3 regions of the Uliginosibacterium sp. TH139 genome follow, and region 1 is predicted to be linked to each of the others. Evidence: predicted binding sites of a transcription regulator. Region 1 holds the regulator's gene; each other region holds the start of a gene.
What was found. Region 1 encodes FliA, which starts transcription of late flagellar genes. Its sites were predicted from a motif close to CTAAAGTTNNNNNNNNNNNNGCCGNTA; they were not measured.
Positions count from the first base shown of each region.

Region 1 (7,393 bases):
TCGCGGCTGGCGGCCTCGCCTTGCTGGCGATGCGCATCATCAGCTGGCATATCCCGCTGGCCATGTTGCTGGGCATCGCGATTCCGGCGTTGATCGGCCATGCCGTGAATCCTGCGCGCTACCTGGATGCCGGAGCCCACCTGCTGTCGGGTGCGGCCGTGCTGGGGGCCTTTTTCATTGCTACCGATTACGTGACTTCGCCTTCCTCGCGTGCGGGGCAACTGGTTTTCGGTGCTGGCTGTGGCTTCCTCACCTGGGTGATCCGCAGTTATGGCGGCTATCCGGAAGGTGTGGCCTTTGCTGTGCTGCTGATGAACGCCCTGGCGCCGGCGATCGACCGTCTGTGTCAGCCGCGCATCTACGGCCGCGACTGGCGTGGCAACCCCATCAAGCTGAACAAGGAGAAATGAGCATGCTGCTCACCCTGGAAAACCTCCGCGAGCGGATTCCCTATCACGGCGCCTTACTTGGCTTCTTTACCTTGATGACGAGTGCCGCACTGATTGGAGCCAATCTCGTGACGCTGCCTGCCATCGAGCAGGCTGCGCGTGACGACCTCAAGGTTTCGCTGCTGCAGGTGCTGCCAGAAGGGTTGGCCGATAACGACTTGCTCGCCGATACGCTGAGTGTGGCGGATCAGGGCGTGAGCCGTACGGTCTATCGCGGTCGCAAGGCGGGGGCTTTTTCGGCGGCGGTGTTCGACTACAGCGCACGTGGCTACGCTGGCGAAATCAAGGTGCTGATTGGTGTGGATGCGGCCGGTACGGTGATGGGCGTGCGGGTGTTGAAGCATGCCGAAACACCGGGCTTGGGTGACAAGATCGAGGTCGCCAAGAGCGACTGGATTCATGCTTTTGAAAAGAAGTCGCTCGAAAACCTGTCCCTCGCACGCTGGGCCGTGAAGAAGGATGGTGGCGAGTTTGATCAGTTTGCGGGCGCCACCATTACTCCGCGTGCGGTGGTGAAGGCTGTCAAGGAAGGTCTGCAGTTCTACGCCGCGCACCGCGCGGAAATTTCGGGAGAAGCCAAATGAGTGGTCAGACACAGAGTTTCTCGAAGCTGTTTCGTGACGGGCTGTGGGACCAGAACGTGGTCTTCGCCCAACTTCTCGCGATGTGCCCGACCATGGCGGTGACCACTTCCGGCACCAACGGGCTGGGCATGGGCCTGGCAACCACAGCGGTGCTGGTGATCTCCAACATGCTGATTTCGGCGATCCGCGATTTTGTGTCGGATCAGGTACGCATCCCGGTCTTCGTGGTGGTGATTGCGACCCTGGTGACCTTGGTCGATATGTCGCTGAACGCCTGGCTGCATGAGCTTTACAAGGTGCTGGGCCTGTTCATCGCACTGATTGTGGTGAACTGCGCGATTCTCGGCCGCGCCGAAGCTTTCGCCTTCAAGAATGGCGTGGTCGCCTCGGCCGTCGATGGTCTGGCGATGGGGCTTGGCTTCACTCTGGCGCTGACGGTGATGGGCCTTGTGCGCGAGCTGATTGGCAGCGGCACGCTTTTCGCCCAGGCCAGTCTGCTGCTCGGGCCGGCTTTTTCCTTCCTCGAAGTGAAGGTAATCCCGGACTACGGTGGCGTGCTGATGATGATCCTGCCACCGGGCGGCTTCCTGGTGCTCGGGGGGCTGCTGGCTGTGAAGCGCCTGATCGACCAGCGCGTGGCCAAACCCGCATGCCCGGCGCCCGCAGCACATTGCGCCTGAGTGTGTTTCTTAGAAGCTGTTCGCGATCCGTAGAGAGGCTGTCAGCAGGGTGAAAAGCAGCGCGCAGGAGCCGGAGTTTATGTTGATAAATGAGGGCTCCGAGCCGCGCATGAGCCCTGATCACGGCCTCGCAGTAAGAGCGGAAACAGCTTCTTGGTCCTGAGCCTGCCTCCTGAACGGATGCGGGATGCTTCAAGAAGTCGCGCTGCGACTTTCACGCCAAAAGGAGAGAGTCATGAAAGTAGCCGTTGCCTACCATGAGCCGGGTGTCCAGTCCTGGCAGCATATCGAGTTGCCGGAGGGCGCGAAGGTACAGGAAGCCATTGATGTGTCGGGCGTTCTGCAGAAGTATCCGCAGATTGATCTTGCCCGCCAGCGCGTGGGCGTGTTCGGTAAAGCGGTGAAGCTGGATGCACCGCTGCGTGCCGGTGACCGGGTCGAAATTTATCGCCCGATCGTGTGTGATCCGCTGACGGTGCCGCGCCGGCCAGGCTTTGAACTGGATACAGAGGAGTGACAAGGCAGTGACGCTCATCGCGGATCGGCGGAAACTCACCCATTGTTGCCAAATAGTTACGCTGCTTCTGCGCTGCTCTGGCTTATCCTCCGCGCCTTGCAGTTCAACATCCCCCGCTTCATGAGCCTCAAGTTCCGCCCCGCCCAACTTTCAGACTTGCCTGAGCTCGCCGCCCTGCTGGCGCAGCTGTTTGCCATCGAGAAGGATTTCGCCGCCGATGCCAGCCGCCAGCTGGTTGCCCTCAAGCTGATGCTGCCGCGTGAGGACATTCTTCTATGGGTGGCCGAGGAGAGTATTGCCGATGAAAGCCAGGTCGTCGGCTTTTGTTCGGTGCAGAGCCTGATCTCTACTGCCGAGGGCGGGCCGGCCGGATTGGTCGAGGATCTGGTGGTACGCGAAGGCTGGCGCGGTGCCGGCATCGGCCGCCGCCTGCTCGATGGGGCCGAAGCCTGGGCGCGCCGGCGTGGTATGAGCCGGCTGCAACTGCTGGCTGACGAAGACAATGCCCCGGCGCTGGAGTTCTACCGCCATCTTGGTTGGACGCGCAGCAATATGCGTAATCTACGCAAGATCCTGCGCGACTGATTTCCGGCCTCCGGGCGTCCATCCGGAAGTCGTGTAAGACCGCTTCCTACAAGGCTTTGCGCCCTGGCAGAAATTGCCGATTCACCCCGCCGAATTGCCGCGTTTTTACCGTTTTGTTCCCTTTCTTGCCGGCCTCCCACAGGGCGAATAATCCAGCCGTGGAAACCGCGTTCATGCGTTTCCCGGATGGGTCTGGCAAGCGGAGGTGGCGTCATGGTGAAGGTCAAACGGTATGTGGGGAAAACGGCGCGTGAGGCGCTGGCGGCACTGAAGGCGGATCTGGGGCCGGATGCCGTGGTGTTGTCCAATCGTGCGGTGGAGGGCGGGGTGGAAATTGTTGCCCTGCCGGCCGAGCAGATGGGGGAACTCTCCGCCACCGTGCAGCAGGCTCGTGCTCCACAGCCCTCGGCTCCGGTTTCGCGCCCCGTGGCTGCGCCGGCAGTGCGATCGCCCGCCAGAGCAGCGACGCAGCGTGTTGAAGCCGAAGAAGAGGACGATTTCACGGTCACCCTCGGTCAGCATATTGCCCGTCTCTCGCGTGAGAACGCCGCCCAGAGCCTGCCGCCGCGCAGCCGCCCGCAAGCGAGCTTTGAAGCGGATCTTGGCGCCCGGCGTGCCGATGAGCCGGTCGGGCGTCAGCTTGATGTGCGTCCCTTCACGCCGCCGCGTGTGCAGCCCAATGGTGAGCCCTGGAGCGAGCCGGCCGCTGTGGCCCCGGTCCGCGAAGAGCCACGTTCCCAGCCTGCCGCCAGGCCTGCCAACCCCCGTCTGGCCGCACCGATCGGGCAGATCGAGCGTGATGCTCACATCGATGCGCTGGAGGCTTCCAACGCCCGCATGGCCGAGGAGCTTGGCTCGATCAAAGGCATGCTGGAGCGCCAGTTGGCGGGCTTTGCCTGGAGTGAGCTGTCGCGTCAGGCGCCGGCACGCACCCAGATGATGAGCGAACTGCTCGAATCCGGGTTTTCGGCCAAGCTGGCCCGCAACCTGACCGAGGGGGTCAATGGCGAGCTCGGCGCGAGCGAGGTTCGCAACGAAATCCGCAACCGCCTTGCGCGCCGTCTCAAGCTGGTCGATAGCGATGCCGACCTGATCGAGCGCGGTGGCGTTTACGCCCTGGTCGGCCCCACTGGGGTGGGCAAGACCACCACCGCCGCCAAGCTCGCCGCACGCTGCGTGGTGCGCCACGGCGCCGACAAGCTGGCTCTGATCACCACTGATGGCTACCGGATCGGCGCGCATGAGCAGCTGCGCATCTATGGCCGCATCCTCGGCGTGGCCGTGCACGTGGTGCGCGATGCGGCCGACCTGCGCCAGACCCTGCAGGATCTGCGCAACAAGCACATGGTGCTGATCGACACGATGGGCATGAGCCAGCGCGACAAGATGGTCGTCGAGCAGGCTTCCATGCTGACCTCAGCCGGTGTCGTGCGACGCCTGCTGGTGCTGAATGCCACTTCACGGGGTGACACACTGGATGACGTGGTGGCCGCCTACGATGGCCCGGATCTTGCGGGATGCATCCTGAGCAAGGTTGATGAGGCCGCTTCGCTGGCGCCGGTGCTGGATGTGGCGATGCGCCGCGAACTCCAGGTGTATTACGTGGCCAATGGTCAGCGGGTGCCCGAGGATCTGCATCTGCCCAACCGGGGTTATCTGGTGCACCGCGCCTTGCGTGAGTTGAAGGCAGATTCGCCTTACAAGCTCGAATCGCTCGACGCCTGCATGCTGATGGCGGCCACGCCGGAAAGCAGCAGCCAGCAGCGAGCCAACGCAGGAGGAGGCTTTCGATGAATGACATCATGCAGCGTGCTGCCAGGGTGAGTCGCCAGGTCGATCAGGCCGACGGCCTGCGCCGCCTGCTGCATGCGGCGCCGCCCGAGGTGTTGGCGGTGCTGCCCTGTGGTGGTGGCGCCAGCCGCTGGCTGGCTGCGCAGTTGCGGGTGAGGGCTGAGAGCGGCTTACGTCTGCTGGTGCTCGAAGAGCGCTTGGCCGCCGGCAACATGGGTGACTGCCTGGGGCGTAATCCGCGCTTCGATCTGCGCATGGCGGTGGAGGGCTTGATGCCGGCTTCCAGCTGCCTGGTTGAAGCCCAGCCCGGACTGGAGATCGCGCAGGTGGCGGCGTTGGTCGAGCAGTTGGGGAGCGAGCGCATCTTCAATCAGCGGGCTATCGAACAGCTGCGTGGTCTGCGTGCCGGGCACGATGAATGGGTGATCGTGGCCCAGCCGGCTGAGTTGCGCAGCCTCTCGGCGCTGGCTTTTGCTGCGCCGCGCCTGCTTTTGCTGCTGGATGCCCAGCCGATGTCCATCACCACTGCCTATGCCAGTCTCAAGCGTCTGTGTCAGGCCGGTGGCGAGCGACATGTGTCGGTGTGTTTCACGCAGCCCCCGGGGCCTCGTGAGCAAGGGCTTCTGACGAGCTTCTGCGAGACGGCGTTGAACAGGCTGGAGCTGCCTTTGCAGCCAGTTTCGAGTCTCGGTGAGGCTTTGCGCGAGCGTGCCCGAGAGACTGGGGAAAGTGCCGATGCTTTCATCGAGCGGCTGGTCCAGACTACAAGCGGTGCCACCCGCTTGCATGGCAAGGGGCCGGGGCGCGTGTGATGCGTAGAAACCGCGCCGACGAAGATGGAATAAGGCGGAACACACTGGGCTTTTCCAGCCGTCACGGCGTGCAGAAGTCTGCACAATGGTGACAAAGAGCTTTCAGGCGCCGCAATCTCCGGGAGCGGCACAGAGCCTGGATCGAACCGAAGGAAAGAGGTCGCCATGTACAACGCAGCTGGAACACTGGACAAGAACCAGCTCATTACGCGCTATGCGCCGCTGGTCAAGCGGATTGCCTACCATCTGATGGCCAAACTGCCGGCCAGCGTGCAGGTGGAAGACATCATCCAGAACGGCATGATGGGCTTGCTGGATGCCATTACGCGCTATGAGGAAGGGCTCGGCGCGCAATTTGAGACTTATGCCGTGCAGCGCATCCGTGGCGCCATGCTTGATGGCCTGCGTGAAAACGACTGGTTGCCACGCAGCCTGCGCCGCGAGATGCGGCGCATCGAAGGTGCGGTGCATACCCTGGAGCAGCAGCATGGCCGCCAGCCCACCGAGGGCGAACTTGCTGCACTGCTCGACATGCAGCTGCCCGAGTATCAGAAGATGCTGCAGGAAGCGCGTGGCTACCAGCTGGTTTATTTCGAGGACTTCGGCGATGACGATGAGGATGATTTCCTCGAGCGCCATATCGTCGGTGAAGGGGCTGATCCGCTCAACCTGCTTGAGGACGCCAACATGCGCAAGATTCTCATCCAGGCCATCGAGGATCTGCCTGATCGCGAAAAGATGGTCATGGGCCTCTACTACGAGGAAGACATGAACTTGCGTGAAATCGGCGAGGTGCTGGGCGTCTCCGAATCCCGGGTGTGTCAGCTTCACAGCCAGGCCATTGCCCGTCTGCGTTCGCGCATCTCGGGGGGGCGTGAGACTGGGCGTGGGCGTCAGCGCCGCGCCGCTGCGGCCTGAGCGGGAGACTGAGCGAGCATGGATCTGGTCAGTATTGCCGGTCTCCTGCTGGGCGTGCTGGCCATCGTTCTGGGCCAGATCTTCGAGGGCGGGCATATCGGCTCACTGGTGCAGCCAACAGCCTTCCTGATCGTGATCGGCGGCACTCTCGGTGCCGTGATGCTGCAAAGCCCTTGGAAAACCTTCCGCACTGGCCTGCAGATGGTCAAATGGGTTTTCAGGCCCCCGCTGCCGCATTTACCGGACATCATCGCCCAGGTCGTGGCCTGGAGTGGGGTGGCGCGCAAGGAAGGCCTGCTGGCGCTCGAATCGCGCATTGATCCGCACCCTGATCCCTTCGTGCGCAAAGGCCTGCAGTTGCTGGTCGATGGCGTCGAGCCTGAGCGCATCCGCGCAGTGCTGGAAGTGGATGTTTTTGCCTGGGAAGCGGATCTGAAACGCGCCACCAAGATCTGGGAAGCCGCTGGTGGCTATGCTCCCACCATTGGCATCCTCGGTGCGGTGATGGGTCTGATCCACGTGATGGAGAACCTCTCCGACCCCTCAAAGCTCGGCGCAGGGATTGCCGTGGCTTTTGTGGCTACGATCTACGGCGTGGGTTCGGCCAATCTGATCTTCCTGCCGGTCGCCAAGAAGTTGCAGGCCACGGTGGCCGATCTGGTGGCTGTGCGCGAGATGATCATCGATGGCCTGATCGGCATTGCCCACGGTGATAACCCCCGTCTGATCGAGTCGCGCTTGCAGGGATACATCGTCTGAGGCAGGCCTACAGGGCCCAGAACACGAATACGCCGAGGGTTTCCTGGCTGTCGTTTTCCAATCCGTGGCTCTGGCCGATTTTGGTCAGGATTACGTCTCCAGCCTTCACGCGGCGCGTTTCACCATCGATGCGCAAGAGGCCTTCACCGTACTGGATTGCATACACTTCCTCGCGTGCATCCTGGTGATCGTGTTCGCCGATGGAACTGCCGGGCGGCAATTCAGTAAATGCGATGTAGCGCAGGCCCGAGGCGAGATCCTCTGCCCCGAAGAGCTTGCGGCTGAGCGCCTTGCCCTT
Region 1 is NZ_PKRR01000005.1:112,179-119,571, reverse strand. Features, by position in the region: gene C0V76_RS13165 (RnfABCDGE type electron transport complex subunit D) at 1-410, shown strand, start outside; gene rsxG (electron transport complex subunit RsxG) at 413-1,033, shown strand; gene C0V76_RS13155 (electron transport complex subunit E) at 1,030-1,713, shown strand; gene C0V76_RS13150 (RnfH family protein) at 1,949-2,230, shown strand; gene C0V76_RS13145 (GNAT family N-acetyltransferase) at 2,351-2,815, shown strand; gene flhF (flagellar biosynthesis protein FlhF) at 3,029-4,609, shown strand; gene C0V76_RS13135 (hypothetical protein) at 4,606-5,418, shown strand; gene C0V76_RS13130 (RNA polymerase sigma factor FliA) at 5,584-6,336, shown strand; gene C0V76_RS13125 (flagellar motor protein) at 6,355-7,095, shown strand; gene C0V76_RS13120 (cupin domain-containing protein) at 7,103-7,393, opposite strand, start outside.

Region 2 (7,393 bases), on a different contig from region 1:
CACGCACCATCGACAGCGGCACCGCGAAAGGTTGATCTTCGAGGCAGACCAGCAGCACCGGCAGGATGGCCAGAGTCAGCGGCAGTGAGATAACGAACTCGGTGCCCTTGCCCAGCACAGACTTGATCTCGATGGAGCCATTCAGTTTCTGGATGTTGGTGCGTACCACGTCCATGCCCACGCCACGACCGGATACGTCAGAGACGGTACTGGCAGTCGAAAAGCCCGGCAGGAAGATGAGGTTGAAGCTCTGCCGCTCATCCATGGTGTTGGCCTCTTCATCCGAGATGAGGCCTTTCTCCAGCGCCTTGGCGCGCAAACGCTCCGCACTCATGCCGCGCCCGTCGTCCGCAACCACGATCACGATGTGGTCGCCCTCCTGACGGGCCTCCAGGCGCACGATGGATTTCTCCGGCTTGCCGCAGGACATGCGCTCCGCTTGCAATTCGATGCCGTGATCCACTGCATTGCGGATCAGGTGGATGATCGGGTCGGAGAGATCCTCGATCATGGTCTTGTCGATCTCGGTATCTTCGCCAGCCAGCATCATCTCGACATCCTTACCCAGCGAGCGGGCCAGATCTCGAGCAATCCGCGGATACTTCTGGAACAGGCGGCCCACCGGCTGCATCCGCGTCTTCATGACCGCATTCTGCAGATCGGAAACCAGCAAGTCGAGCTGACTCACCGCCAGATCGAGTGCATGCAGGGTATCGGTATCGTTCTTGCCGTTGAGAATGTCACTGCGCAAGGCCGTAAGCCGGTTCTTGGTCAGACCGATCTCACCGGAGAGGTTAAGCACCTGATCAAGGCGCGAGGTGTCGACGCGAATCGAGTTGTCGCGCTGTCGCTCGCCATCACGACGCCCTCCCGGGGGGCCTTGATAACCAGGCTTGTCGGTAGAACGCCGTCCCACAGCAGCCTGAATGATTTCGGCTGCCACCGTTTCATTCAGGTGAGGATCCTCCGCGGTTGCCGTAACAGGAATCTCCGGCAAACCCGCTTCACCGGGCGGCGTAACACCGGTCACCGCATGGTAGTAGGCATTCCAGTCCGGATCATTACCTCCGGAGGACACTACTGGCACGCTGGCTACAGGTATCGGCGCCGGTGCAACGACAGGCTTGGCGGAAGCCGGAGCACTGGAGAGGGTTCCTGCCAGCGCCTGCTTGAGTTGCTCGAGCAACTGAGCCTCAGCCGGCGCAGGCTGCAGGCCACGCTCAAGATCACCGAACATGGCACGCACGGCAGCAGTGGCACCGAGAATCACGTCCAGCATCTCGGGGCCGACCTTCAGTTCCCCCGTTCGCAACTTGTCGAACAGGTTCTCTGTCAGGTGGCACAGGGTCACCAGTTCAGCTGCATTGAGGAAACCCGCACCACCCTTGATGGTGTGGAACCCCCTGAAGATCTCGTTGAGCAGATGCAGATCATTGGGATTGCGCTCAAGGTCGACAAGCTTGTTATCGACCCCGGACAGCAGATCCCCGGCTTCAATCAGGAAATCCTGCAACAGATCTTCCATTCCCGCGAAATCGCTCATGGCTGACTCCGGTTGTGTGCTGATGAATCAAACCTGTGCCCGGTACATGTAATGACCGGCATTCAGAACCCCAGGCTGTCGAGCAGATCGTCGACCTGTTCCTGGCTGGTAACTACGTCTTCGCGCCCTTCGGCATTGACCACCGGGCCATTGAGCAAACCATCCTCGGCAGCCACCCGCTTGCTCTCAGGCATGATGTCGATCAGCACCTTAAGCAGGCCGTTCTCCATCTTGCTGGCCATGTCCACGATCTTCTTGATGACCTGGCCAGTAAGATCCTGGAAGTCCTGCGCCATCATGATTTCAAGCAGCTGCTCGTTGACGATCTTGCTGTCTTTCGCAGACTGATCAAGGAAGCTGCGCGTATCGGCGGCAAGCAGCTTGAATTCCGCCACGGACAGTTCCTTGTTGTAGAGCTTCGACCAGCGCGAACCAAGCTCGCTGGATTGCGTCTCGATGCGATCCTGAATCGGCTTAGCGATGTCCGTAGCATTCAGCACGCGACTAGCGGCCTGCTCAGTCATCTGAGAGATATAGGAGAGGCGCTGGCGTGCGTCGGGCAGCTTCTCAGCGGTCTCCTCCAGCATCCGGTCATAACCGAGCTGGCGGATGGTGTCGTGCAGCAAGCGCGTGAGCTGTCCGATCTGCAGGAAAGCCTGCTGATGCCGCTCCTCTGGCGACATGCTGGACGCTGCCGCCACCACTTCCTTCAGATTGACCGCGTCCTCTACCGGATCTGCCGGTGTGGCTGCGACAGCCGCACCACCACTCGCAACACTGTCAAACAGCGCCTGCAAGTCATCAGAATCCCCTTCATCCTTGACTACCTGTGCAACTGCCTTCGCTACCGCCGGGCTCACCGGCGCCGCAGCCGGCTCGGCAGTGTCCGTTATCGAATCGAACAGCGCTTGCAGTTCGTCGTTATCACCAGATTCGTCCGCTTTCAGCCGTTTGGCCATGGTATCGGCTCCTAAGTCTTTTCAGTCCGCTGCGAGCCGGGGAGTCCCCGTACAGGCTCGCGATGTATCGCCTGAATGCAGGCTCACTTGCCCATCTTCTCGAAGATCTTGCCGAGCTTCTCGGAGAGGGTCGCCGCCGTGAAAGGCTTGACGATGTAGCCGCTAGCGCCGGCCTGAGCCGCTTCGATGATGTTCTCCTTCTTGGCCTCGGCAGTAATCATCAGCACGGGCAGATGCGAGAGCTGGGCATTGGCACGAATGGCCTTGAGCAACTCGATACCGGTCATGTTGGGCATGTTCCAGTCGGTCACCACAAAGTCAAACCCCCCTGCCGTGAGTTTCTGCATGGCTACGACGCCGTCTTCCGCCTCATCGACGTTGGTGTATCCCAACTCCTTGAGGAGGTTGCGCACAATCCGACGCATTGTCGAAAAGTCGTCCACCACCAGGAATTTCATTTTCGGATCGGACATGATTGGTTTTCTCCGGATTAGTCCTTGTAGGCCTTCAAAAGATACGGGCGCAAAGTCTCGGCCAGTATCTCTGCATCAAATTTGGCAACATAGGCATCCACCCCTACCGCCTTGCCCATCGAGCGATTAGCCTCGGATGAGAGGGATGAATGCATGACGACCGGGATGCCATCGAAGCGCGGGTCGTTCTTGATGTTGCGGGTGAGCACGTAGCCATCCATCTCGGGCATTTCGGCATCCACCAGAATCATGCTGATCTCGTCGCTTAGGCGGCGCTTCTGCTGCTGCGCGTGAGTGGCCATGCCATCGAGTCGCGTCCAGGCTTCCAGACCATTGAGCGCGTGCTTGTGGCGAACGCCGAGTTTGTCGAGCACTTCAGCAATCTTCTTGCGTGCAATCGCCGAGTCATCCACGAAGAAGATGTTGACCTCGACATCCCGGTCCAGCGCCATGATCTGCCCCACCGGAGCCTCGCCGAAGGTCTGCGAAAGGATGGTCTCCACATCGAGAATGGAGACGAGCTTGCCATCGGCCAGTTCGGTGATCGCGGTAATGTAGTTCTGAGTGGTGCCGGCCATATTTTCGGGCTGACGCACCTTGTCCCACTCAACCCGGATGATGCGATCCACGTCATGCACCAAGAAGCCAAGCGTGCGCTTGCTGTATTCAGTGACCATCATCGAACCGCCCAGACCTTGTCCCGGCTTGGCAATACCAAGGATCTTGGCCAGCGACAGCACCGGAATCACGTTGCCGCGCAAGGAGATCAAGCCTTCCACCCCGGTTGGCATATTGGGCGCACGGGTGATGAAAGGCGTCTTGGAAACCTCACGCACCTTGAACACGTTGATACCGAAGGTTTCATTGGTACCAAGCGCGAAGAGCAGGATTTCCATCCGGTTGGAGCCCGCCAGTTTGGTGCGGGCATCTACGGCTTCGAGCAGATTGGGGTTTGCGTTTTCCATGACGATCCCTTGCTATCGATCAGGCCAGAGCCTCAGGGTTTTCTTCCGGTGCCAGCATGGCGCGAACTGCGCCCGCCAAGCGATGCGGCTCGAACTTGGGCACGTAACCATCCACCCCGACAGACTTGCCCAGCGTCTGATTCGAACTACTGGAAAGCGAGGAGTGCATCAGCACCGGCACCCCATCAAACCGGGGGTCGGTCTTGATTTTCTTGGTGAGGATGTAGCCATCCATTTCCGGCATCTCGACATCTGTCAGCACCAGATGCAGGATCTCCCACACCTTGCGGCCAGTCAGCTCGGCATGCTTGGCAATGCGTTCGAGCTCATCCCAAGCCGCCCGGCCATTGACCGCTGCGATTTGTTTGACGTTCAGTGCATCGAGCGTCTTTTCGATCTGCTTGCGGGCCACGGAGGAATCATCCGCATAGAGCACAGTGAAATCGCGTTTGAGCGGCTGAATGTCCTTGAAGAGATAGTCATCGTCGATCTTGGTGGTCTCCGCCAGCACCTTTTCGACGTCCAGCATCATGATCAGCCGATTGCCTTCAAGTTCAGTCACGGCAGTCACCAGCCCCCCCATGCGGCTGGTCATCATGTCCGGCGGAATGCGCATCTGCTCCCAATCCAGACGCAGGATGGTATCCACTGCTTCGACCAGGAAACCCTGGGTGTGGCCGTTGTACTCGGTCACGATCATGATCTCGCGCTTGCCGTCCGGATCAATCCCGCAATACTTGGCCAGATCCACAATCGGCACCAGCTGGCCACGCAGGGACACCATCCCCTCCACGCCATCCTGCATCTCCGGTGCCGCAGTAATCGGCGGCGTGCGCATCACCTCACGCACTTTGAATACGTTGATGCCGAAGCTCTCCTTGCGCCCGGTGCGCATATCGGTACCGAGTGAAAAAAGCAGAATTTCCAGCTTGTTGGTGCCGGCAAGCCGCGTACGTGCATCAATGTTCTTCAGCAATTCCGACATGGTGTTCTCCACGTGTTCTTGTCCGCCGCGTTCTGACTGGATGAGCCAGAGCGTTGCCCCTGAGGGTTTTACGGCACCCGGCGGATGAACTTGAGTGGGTCAGAAGCGGCACTGCCCAACGCGCTGCGAGCCTTGCCTGCCATGAAGCCACCCACGCCGGGTGCGATGCGCCGGGCACGTAAAGGCTCAACGCACCGAATGAATATCGGTCGCGCCGGAAACAACTTGAGAGTGAAAAAACAGCCGGAACTTCAGGGCAGGAGGACTGCCCCGCCCCGCAGACTTTCGCCGCAGGGCAGGCTTTCAACTGAGCAGGACGCTCAGCTGATAGAGAAAAGCTTGGAGAAATTAGCGATATCAAGCACCTGGCGTACACTGCCCTTCACGCCAACCAGCGCCACATCCTTGTTGGCAGCCTTAGCCTTGTCGCGCAGCATCAACAGCATGCCCAGCGCCGAACTATCGAGGTAGGACACATCTCCCAGATCCACTTGCAGCGGTTTGCTGCCAGCCTGTCCGAGCAGATTATCCACCGCATCGCGGAATTCACGGTGCGCCTTGAAATCGAAGCGCCCTCCCAGTCGCAGCACTGCTTGCGAATCATTTACCGTGACTTGAGCTTCCATCGAGATTCTCCCGTTACTCCAAGCTGTTCAAATTCAAATTTGGCACGCACAGCGCCTGTACCTACTGGCCGATTACGTCATCTGCCGCCGCAGCTTGAGACATTATGCCCAGCCGGGTGCCTACGTGCCACGCAAACTATTGATCACCCGTGCTGGAATCTCGCACAGAGGGGCTATTTCATTGGCTGCGCCATTCAGCGTAGCCTCACGCGGCATCCCCCACACCACACAACTTTCCTGATCCTGACAGATATTCCAGGCACCTGCTTTGCGCATCTCCAACATTCCGGCAGCGCCATCCTTGCCCATCCCGGTCAGCATCACGCCGACGGCATGTTTGCCGACTTCACGTGCGCCGGCGTGGAACAGTACATCAACCGACGGCCGGTGACGATTGACAGCCGACTCACGCGAGAGCTCGCAGCGAAATCCGCCTGCAACCCGCCGCACCAGCAAGTGCGAGTGGCCGGGCGCAATATAAACCGTACCGGGCTTGACTGGCTCACCATCGTCAGCTTCTTTCACCGTCAGGGCACACAAACCGTCAAGACGCCGCGCAAACGAACCGGTAAACATCTCCGGCATGTGCTGCACGATCAGGATGCCTGGCATTTTCTCAGGCAGCGCCGTGAGCAATGCCCGCAGCGCTTCTGTCCCTCCCGTAGACGCACCAATCAGAACCAGACGCTCCTGCAACACCCTTGCGGGCAGGTGAACATCCAGTGGTATCGAGCGTCCTGCAGGGCGCTGACCAGTTCCCGCAACAGGCCGGGCAGGCCTGCGGGCCTGCCGAGCTATCCGGATTTTTTCGCAGATTTCGTTGGCGCAGGCATGAATGTTAGCAAGCGGATCGAGCTTGGGTTTTGATACATAGTCAATTGCCCCCAATTCGAGTGCCCGCAAGGCAACTTCGGAGTCGCGCTCGGTGAGCGCAGACACCATCACCACCGGCATTGGGTCGCTGCGCATCAGTTGCTCGAGAAAAGCGATTCCGTCCATGCCCGGCATATCCACGTCGAGCGTGATCACCTCGGGCCGCAGCGCCCGGATCAGGGTGCCGGCTTCCTGAGCGTTACGCGCTGTACCCGCCACCTGAAGATCCGGTGCAGCATTGATGATCTCGGCCAGCAAGGAACGCATGAGGGCCGAATCATCCACCACCAGCACGCGGGTTTTGCTTGTCATGAGCGCCTCAGGGCTTGCTCACCGCTTGGTCCGCGCGGGCATAGACGGTACGACCAAGAGAACGGAAGAGCTTGGCCGCATGAATGAAGTTCTCCGAATGGCCTGCATACATCAAACCGTTTGGCTGCAGCAAGCCAACGAAGCGTTCCAAGATCTTGTACTGCGTGGGCTTATCGAAATAGATCATCACGTTGCGGCAAAAGATCGCATCAAAGCCCTCACGCAACGCCCACTTAGGATCGAGCAGATTGATCTGACGGAAGGTAATCAGGCGGGTGAGTTCAGGGCGTACCCGCACATGACCATCCTGCTCTCCGGTGCCGCGCAGAAAAAAGCGCTGCACCCGTTCGCGACTCAGGCGTTCAACTCTGTCGGCGGTGTAGATGCCCTTCTGGCCATGCGCCAGCACATTGGTATCAAGATCAGAGGCGATGATTTCCACCGGAGGATTGTTGCCGAAGACTTCGCAGGCGGTGATCGCCAGTGAGTACGGTTCTTCTCCAGTGGAGGCAGCACTACACCAAATGCGGAAAGGTCGGCGATCGGGACTCTTGCGCATCTGCTCCGCAAGCAGATCGAAGTGATGCGCCTCGCGGAAAAAAGAAGTCAGGTTGGTGGTGAGTGCATTGACGAAAGCCTCCCACTCGGCAGGGCCAC
Region 2 is NZ_PKRR01000004.1:312,583-319,975, reverse strand. Features, by position in the region: gene C0V76_RS11300 (chemotaxis protein CheA) at 1-1,543, opposite strand, end outside; gene cheZ (protein phosphatase CheZ) at 1,606-2,502, opposite strand; gene cheY (chemotaxis response regulator CheY) at 2,586-2,975, opposite strand; gene C0V76_RS11285 (chemotaxis protein) at 2,993-3,940, opposite strand; gene C0V76_RS11280 (chemotaxis protein) at 3,960-4,925, opposite strand; gene C0V76_RS11275 (STAS domain-containing protein) at 5,246-5,551, opposite strand; gene C0V76_RS11270 (chemotaxis response regulator protein-glutamate methylesterase) at 5,672-6,736, opposite strand; gene C0V76_RS11265 (CheR family methyltransferase) at 6,744-7,393, opposite strand, start outside.
Region 2: the regulator FliA is predicted to act here: its motif matches at 5,129-5,155, upstream of C0V76_RS11280 (chemotaxis protein).

Region 3 (7,393 bases), on a different contig from region 1:
TCAGGCTGGGTCATGGCGCGCTACCGTTTTGCTCGCCCCGCGCACGCAGGACTCGTTCGATCCGCGTATCCGGCACCAGCCACAGAATCGCCACCAGCACGTAGATCGCGCAGGCCAGCCAGGCCGACACAAAGGCCAGGCCAATCGCCACGGCGTACAGCAGGACCGAGCCATAGCCCTTCCAGTCTGGTCCGATAGCCTTTTTCAGGAGCGAGCCCGAGCCCTGCGCACAGATGATGACGTGGGCCAGGATCCAGTAGGCCACCGCCGCCATCAGCAGCACAAAACCATACAGCGCTGCCGGTGCGGCGGCAAAGTGGTTCTCGCCGAGCCAACCGGTGGCGAAGGGAATCAGCGACAGCCAGAACAGCAGGTGCAGGTTGGCCCACAGGATGCCGCCAGTCACCTCGCGCACCGTGTGCAGCATGTGGTGATGGTTGTTCCAGTAGATGCCGATGTAGATGAAGCTCAGCAGGTAGCTGAGAAACACTGGCAGCAGAGGCTGCAGCACCGCCAGTTCGCTGCTGTGCGGCACTTTCAGCTCCAGCACCATGATCGTGATGATGATGGCGAGCACGCCATCACTGAAGGCTTCAAGCCGGGTTTTGCCCATCTTGCGTCTCCTTTCTGCAGGGCTCAGTCCAGCCCGCTGACGCGCTGCGCCAGGGGCGTATCAAGACCTTTGATCGCCCGCGCCATCAGCTTCGCGATTTCGGCTGCGCCGGCGGGCAGGAAATGGGTGTCGTCCTTGCCGTCCTGGGCGGCGACAAAGAGCTTGATCGTCGCGCTATAGCCGATCTTGCTGTAGTAGGCCTCGCTCAGCGCAGTGAGGTCGATGGCCAGCACGCCCTTCTTCTTCGCCAGCTCCAGCATGGCATCCGGGTATCGCCCGTGCGAGCCCGGCCCACTGGAGCGTTTCAGCCCGCCGCGTCCGACCGGCGTGACCAGCACCGGTATGCCGCCGGCCTTCTGCGTGTCTTCCACATAGCGCGAGAGAAATTCCTGGTAGCTGCCGAAGGGATCGGTGCTGCGCGCTGCATCGCGCTTCTGGTCGTTGTGGCCGAACTGGATGAAAACGTAATCGCCGGGCTGGACCGCGGCAGCCACCGGTGCCCATGCGCCCTCCTCCAGGAAGCTCTTCGAGCTGCGCCCGGAGAGGGCGAAGTTCTTCACCGCCACCTCCGGCGTGAAGTACTGACCGATCACCTGGCCCCAGCCATTGCGCGGATCCGGCGGGGTGTAGCTGGAGACGGTGGAATCCCCGATCAGGAACACGGTTTCTGCGGCCGCGCTGGTCGCCACAAAGGCCAGCGCGAGGAGGAGGGAATGGAGTTTCATGCCGGGCTTTCGTGGATCAGGACTCGATCAGCCGGAGCATAACGGCATCCGCAGTCCTCGCAAGCCCTAAGCCGCCGGAACGCGCCGGCAGGCATTCATCCGACGTTCAGGATCCGCTCACTAGACTGGTTTCCATGCCGCGCTGAAGACCAGCCGGCCCCATTCCAAAGGAGTTGAAAATGAAATCCCTGCTCGCCCTCTGCAGCTTGTCCGCCCTGCTCTGCGCCGCCCCGGTCACGGCGCAATACGTCGGCCCGAACAGCGCGGCCACCCATATCAATCAGCTGAGCGGCCTGTCCAGCCACGACCAGTTCGTCACCCTCCAGGGCCACATCACCCGCCGCGCCAGCAAGGATCTCTACGCGTTCACCGACGGCAGCGGCAACATCTATCTCGATATCGACGACAAGCACTGGGCCTGGCCCCTAGGCAGCCCGGTAGATGCGAAGACCCGGCTCGAAATCCAGGGCAAGTACATCGGCAAGGCCTTCGGTTTCAGCAAGGTGAAGGTCATCGGCATGCGCGTGCTGAACTGAGCCGACGCAATCCAAGGGGCTGACATCATGTTCGACCTGCTGTGCTTCGCGCTCTGCTTCATCCGCTGCCCCTCCGCCACCGGCGCGCTCCTGGGCGCCGTATTGCGGCCGGCCTCCTTGCCCCGGGCGAGCGTCAACGAAAGCCTTCGCCAGGCAGCCCGCAGGATTTGACCTGCATCGATTCCCCGCCTGCCCACTTGCGCCAAGCTGACGTTTTCCGATGCTTCAGCGAAAGGCGCAGGCGATGAAGATAGCTATCCCGACCAAGGATTTCCGGACGGTCTGCGGCCACGCCGGTCAGGCCCGCCGCTGGCTGCTCTACACCCTGCCCGCACCGGTGGGCCTTACCCAGACCCTGCCTGCCGCCGAGGAAATCGAGCTGCCGAAGGAGATGGCCATCCATCATTTCAATGATCAGGGGCCGCATCCGCTGGATGGCGTCGACCTGATCCTGAGCTTCAGCGCCGGCGATGGCTTCTTCCGGCGCATGGAGCAACGCGGCACTCGCGTGCTGCTCACCGGCGAGCCTGATCCGGTGATCGCGATCCGCAACTTCCTGGCCGGAGACGCGCAGCCCAAACCGCCTTTCGATATCACGGCAAAGTTCTGCAAGATTCACGACCTCTTTTCGCGCCATCGCAAACCGGCCTGAGCCTGTGATGGGTGAATGGATAGCCATCCAAAGTTCGTGAGCGGCCGCTCACACCCGGTACTGGGTCACTGCCCGCCGCATGCGTTCCACGCTGCGTTCCAGCTGATGGGTGGTGTCGTCCGTGGCGTGTGCCACCCCCAGATTGCTTTCGGTCTGCCGCGCAATAGCTTCGATGCCGCCGGCCATGTGCTCCATCGCACCGCGCTGCTCCTGGGTGGAATGCGCGATTTCGCCGATGCGCTCGAGCATGGTGTCCACCTCTTGCGTGATGCGGCGCAGCGCAGCCTCGGCATCATGCACCAGCGCCACGCTCTGCCCCACCTGCTCGGCGCTGCGACGCATGCCTTCGACGGCCTCGCCGGTATCGCCCTGAATCCGGCCGATCATGGTGTCGATCTCCTGGGTGGCCTGGCGGGTACGCTCGGCCAGCTTGCGCACCTCGTCCGCCACTACCGCAAAGCCGCGGCCCTGCTCGCCGGCCCGCGCGGCCTCGATGGCGGCATTCAGCGCGAGCAGATTGGTCTGGTCGGCAATATCCTTGATCACCCCAGCGATCTTGCCCACCTCCTGGGTGCGCTGCCCAAGCTGCTCCACCGTTTCGGCGGAGTGCCCGACCGTGACCGACAAGGCGCTGATGGTCTGGCTGGCCTCCACGGACAGGCGCGCGCCGGCTTGCGCTTCCTCTTCCACCTGACGCGAGATGCGATGGGTTTCCTGCACATGCGTGGCCACCTCGCCGATGGACACCGTCATTTCCTCCACGCTGGCCGCCGCACCTGAAGTGTCGCGGCTCTGCTGTTCGGAGGAAGTGAGCAGCCCGGCCATGTCACTGCCCAGCCGCGTCGTGGCTTCGGCCACCTCACGGGTGGTATCGCCAATGATCTGCAGAGTGGCGCGGGTGGCCGCCAGCAGGCTGTCGACACGCCGGGCGATATCGCCGATCTCATCGTTACGCGTCGAATTCAGATTGCTCAGCAGATCGCCATGGCTCAGCACATCGTCCAGACTGCGCCGCATGCTGCGCAGCTCGCCACACACCCGCGGCATCTGCCAGACCACCAGCCACAGGCTGGCGAGCAGACTCAGCCCGGCCAGAGCGCCAGCCAGCGTGCGCGTGAGCGCCCCGGGCCACAGCAGCAAAGCCAGGCAGCTCAGTGCGGCCAGGCAGGCCAAGGCCGCCACGGCTGCCATCTGCACCGGGAAGGCCGTTGCCGCGCGCACCAGCGGGCCGTGATTGCGCCGCACCAAGCCCTGCTCCACGCGCAGGCTACGATCGCCAGCACGCAGGCGGGCGTAGGCCGCGCTGGCCGCTGCAATCTGCTGCGCCGTGGGGCGCGTACGCACCGACTGAAAGCCGACCACCTGGCCGTTTTCGCGCACCGGCGAAACATTCGCCTCCACCCAGTAGAAACCGCCATCCTTGCGCCGGTTCTTGACCACTCCGCGCCAGGGCGTACCGGCCTTGAGGGTGCGCCACATGTCATCGAAAGCGGCTTCCGGCATGTCCGGGTGGCGCACGATGTTGTGCGGCTCGCCGATCATTTCCTCGCGCAGAAAACCGCTGATCTCGGCAAAGGCTGCATTGGCCTCGGTAATGCGTCCCTTGAGATCGGTACGCGAATAGATGAACACCCCGCTGGGGATGATTGTCTCGACTTGAGTGACGGGAAGGTTGCTGCGCATGTTGGGGGGCTCCATTGGATTATTGCCTGTCTTCTGGCCGCCCCTGTGCAGGTGATCTTGCCTGTCAAACTTTGCATGTCTTGCTGCTTGAAACTAACGAAAAGTCGTCAAACAACTTTAGCCCGGATACCTTTCATATAGGCCTTTGGATATAGATGGTCATTCCGCCCAAAAGCGCCCTTAAATATCCAACATTCCATTTATTAACAATGCGTTGCATTAAAATTTCAATACCCACTCAAGCACTGTGTGCTTGTGAAAACATTTGTCATACCAATTGCATGGATCTGCAGCCTTAAGCACGAGCCGACCCAAGCCACGCTTACAACCCACACGGTGCTTGACAGCAACAGCCCCACACTCGGATACTGTATTTATTTACAGCATCTGCCGCCATGACCGATCAGATCCCGCTTCCCTTCGTCAGCCTCGTCGGTGCCTCGCCGTCCGCGCCGCCGGAAGCGCTGCCGGGCATCCGCCGAACCCGTCGCAACCCTGCACGCAGCCGGCCCTTGCTGGTGGCAGGCCGGGCGGCAGAAGCGCCGCCGCTGACAAGCGCCGACGACGACAGCAACAGCCTCGATGTGCACGACTATCTGGTGCGTCGCGACGAAGCGAGTTTCGTCTTCGAAGCGCGTGATGACGCGATGACCGGCACCGGCATCTTCGAGGGCGACCTGCTGATCGTGGACAAGCGCATCCAGCCGGTGCACGGACACATCGTGCTGGCCTTCGTGAACGGCGAGCGCCTGGTGCGCCGCCTGCACCACCGCGGGCATAAAACGGCGCTGCAGGCCGACCACCCGGATCTGCCCGAATTGCTGCTCGAAGCCGGCAGCGAGCTGACGATCTGGGGCGTGGTGGTCGGCAGCTTCAAACGCTTCTGGGCCTGAGCAAAAGAGCCCAGGCCAACCTGGAGCCCACAGGATCAGCCCTGATGGCAAGCCAGGCACCGCCGGATCTATAGTGCAGTTCAGCGTATCCGGCGAGAAATGCCATGTCCCATCCCCCTCATGGTGAATGCAAGGTTTACTGGTGCGATCAGGCATGCTTTGCCGTACTGCAAGGCAGCTTCAACCGCGAAGGCGTGCTGGTCATGACGGCCACGATCCAGCAAGCCTGGCGTGACGCTGGGCAGCCCACGCATTGGGCGCATGTCATGGATCTGCATCAATGGCAGGGCGGCACCGAAAGCGGCTTTGCCGCCTCGCACGATCTGCTGGTATGGGCCACCAGTCATGGCGCAAATGCCATCATCCGCATCCACACCGTGGGCTTCCTGGCCCGCGTGACTGAAAACCAGGGAGTGTTCGACGGCATCGAAGTGCCGGTCATCACCGTCAGCACGCGTGAGCAGGCCTGGGAATGGCTCAGCGCGAACGGCTTTGAGTGTGAAGCCTGCAAGAGGCTCGCAGCGGCCGGAGACTGTCCGGTCGCGTAAAGCAGGCGCTCCGCCTACCCCGCCCGGTCTGCCAGAGGCTCAGCAGCTCTGGCGGTGCGCGCCGCTTCAAAATCGGCATAGCCTTGCAGCACCAGCGCATGGGTCTTTTCGATATTGCTCGCGATATCGCCCTCGAACACCTTCAGGCCTTTGAGGATATCGACGGCTTCCTTGAAGCCTCTCTCAAAACCGCTACGGATCGTGGCCATGAAGTTCTGCAGCACCTTGGCTTCGTCTTCCCCCGCGTGCTGGGTCTTGAAAGCCTCCAGAAAGCCAGTGGAGAGAGCCACGATGCGCCCGGCGGTGCCTTCCGGCGTGTTGTCCTGACTCATCGCCGCCTGCAGCGCGTTGTCACCCAGCTCCGGCTGCAGAGCTTCATTGATGGCATCAATCGCCGATCTGTACAGCAGCGCCAGTGGCTCATTCCTTGAACTGATCGACACATCGAGCGATGCCTTCAGGATCGAGGCATTCAGCTGGGCCAGCGATCGCGCACCGGTAGTGGTGTATTCCTCCGGCGTTCCCACCGCATCAATACTCCGCAGGCGGGGAACAGCACTTGAATCAATGGCATGCACAGGCATCGTCATACGGGCCTCCTGACCGGGCGCCAGAGAGGCGCCCTGCCCGCTTTGAGTATAGGTCCGCACAAATAGCGTGCTGCGTTCATTTCCCCCGGCAAGCACCCGGTGCATCTGGCCAGCCCTGGGCAGGTATCGCAACTCACGAAAAAGCCCCGCCGGGCGAACCAACGGGGCTTTTCATCAGTGTCTGCCGGAAGGCTTGGGTCAATAGACCCGGTAGGAGCACTTGTTCGGCCGGCCACCCGGATCAGAACCAAAGCTGGCGATCGTGCAGCTCACCGCATGGCCGGTTCCGATGTACTTGGTGACCCAGTTGCCCTTGCGGCCAAAGGCCACCCAGCCAGCGCCGGTCTTGACCTTGCAGATCTCGCCAGCGTCGGCACACTTGGTGTAATTCTCCATGTAGTCACCTGCCGGAGCATGACGATCATGCATGTCGTGTTCGTCATCATCACGCCCCAGGCAGGCAACAGGCGTCAGCTGCTTGAGCTTCTTGCCCACGCCGGCGTACTTGCGCAGCTTGTTCTTCACGCACTGCGCGCTGACCGATTCGTACACATAAGGCAGTGTCTTCGGGAAAACAGCGGTGGTCTTCCACTCGATGGCAGTCACGGTATTGATGCCGTCATCCGGCGTCCAGCTGATGCCATAGCGCTTGAAATCGGCCGGGCTTTTCACGTTGTTGTTGCGCAGATCCCACCAGCCGCACAGCGTGGCGTCATAACGGCAGACCACCGGATTGACCGAGTTCTCGAACCAGTTCTGCTCGATCAGCGCATAGCCTTCACGGCGCACGTTGATGCCGGAATCGGTGATGCCGCTGTAGAGGTTGTTGTACATGTGCGTCCAGCCACCGCGCTGCAGGGGCAGGCGCTGGCTCACGTTCGAGTACAAATTGTGGTGGAAGGTGATCTCGCGGCCGCCGGCGATGTCGGTGCCGGAGGAGCCATCCAGGCCGACCTTCTTGTGGTCATGGATGTAGTTGTAGGAAACGGTGACGTTGTGCGAGTTCTTCTTGATGTCGATCGCGCCTTCGAAGGTCAGGTCGCCTTCGGGCGAACCGTTGCATTCGTGGCTGTTGCTGAGCAGCTCGTTGTGGTCGATCCAGACATTCGAGGAAGAATCGACGCGCAGCAGATCGGCATCCTTGGCCGCGCCG
Region 3 is NZ_PKRR01000001.1:357,910-365,302, reverse strand. Features, by position in the region: gene C0V76_RS01735 (hypothetical protein) at 1-14, opposite strand, end outside; gene C0V76_RS01730 (TMEM175 family protein) at 11-613, opposite strand; gene C0V76_RS01725 (rhamnogalacturonan acetylesterase) at 637-1,338, opposite strand; gene C0V76_RS01720 (NirD/YgiW/YdeI family stress tolerance protein) at 1,518-1,874, shown strand; gene C0V76_RS19825 (hypothetical protein) at 1,902-2,045, shown strand; gene C0V76_RS01715 (hypothetical protein) at 2,119-2,526, shown strand; gene C0V76_RS01710 (PAS domain-containing methyl-accepting chemotaxis protein) at 2,575-4,209, opposite strand; gene C0V76_RS01705 (LexA family transcriptional regulator) at 4,605-5,102, shown strand; gene C0V76_RS01700 (hypothetical protein) at 5,207-5,650, shown strand; gene C0V76_RS01695 (DUF5610 domain-containing protein) at 5,665-6,240, opposite strand; gene C0V76_RS01690 (right-handed parallel beta-helix repeat-containing protein) at 6,439-7,393, opposite strand, start outside.
Region 3: the regulator FliA is predicted to act here: its motif matches at 4,304-4,330, upstream of C0V76_RS01710 (PAS domain-containing methyl-accepting chemotaxis protein).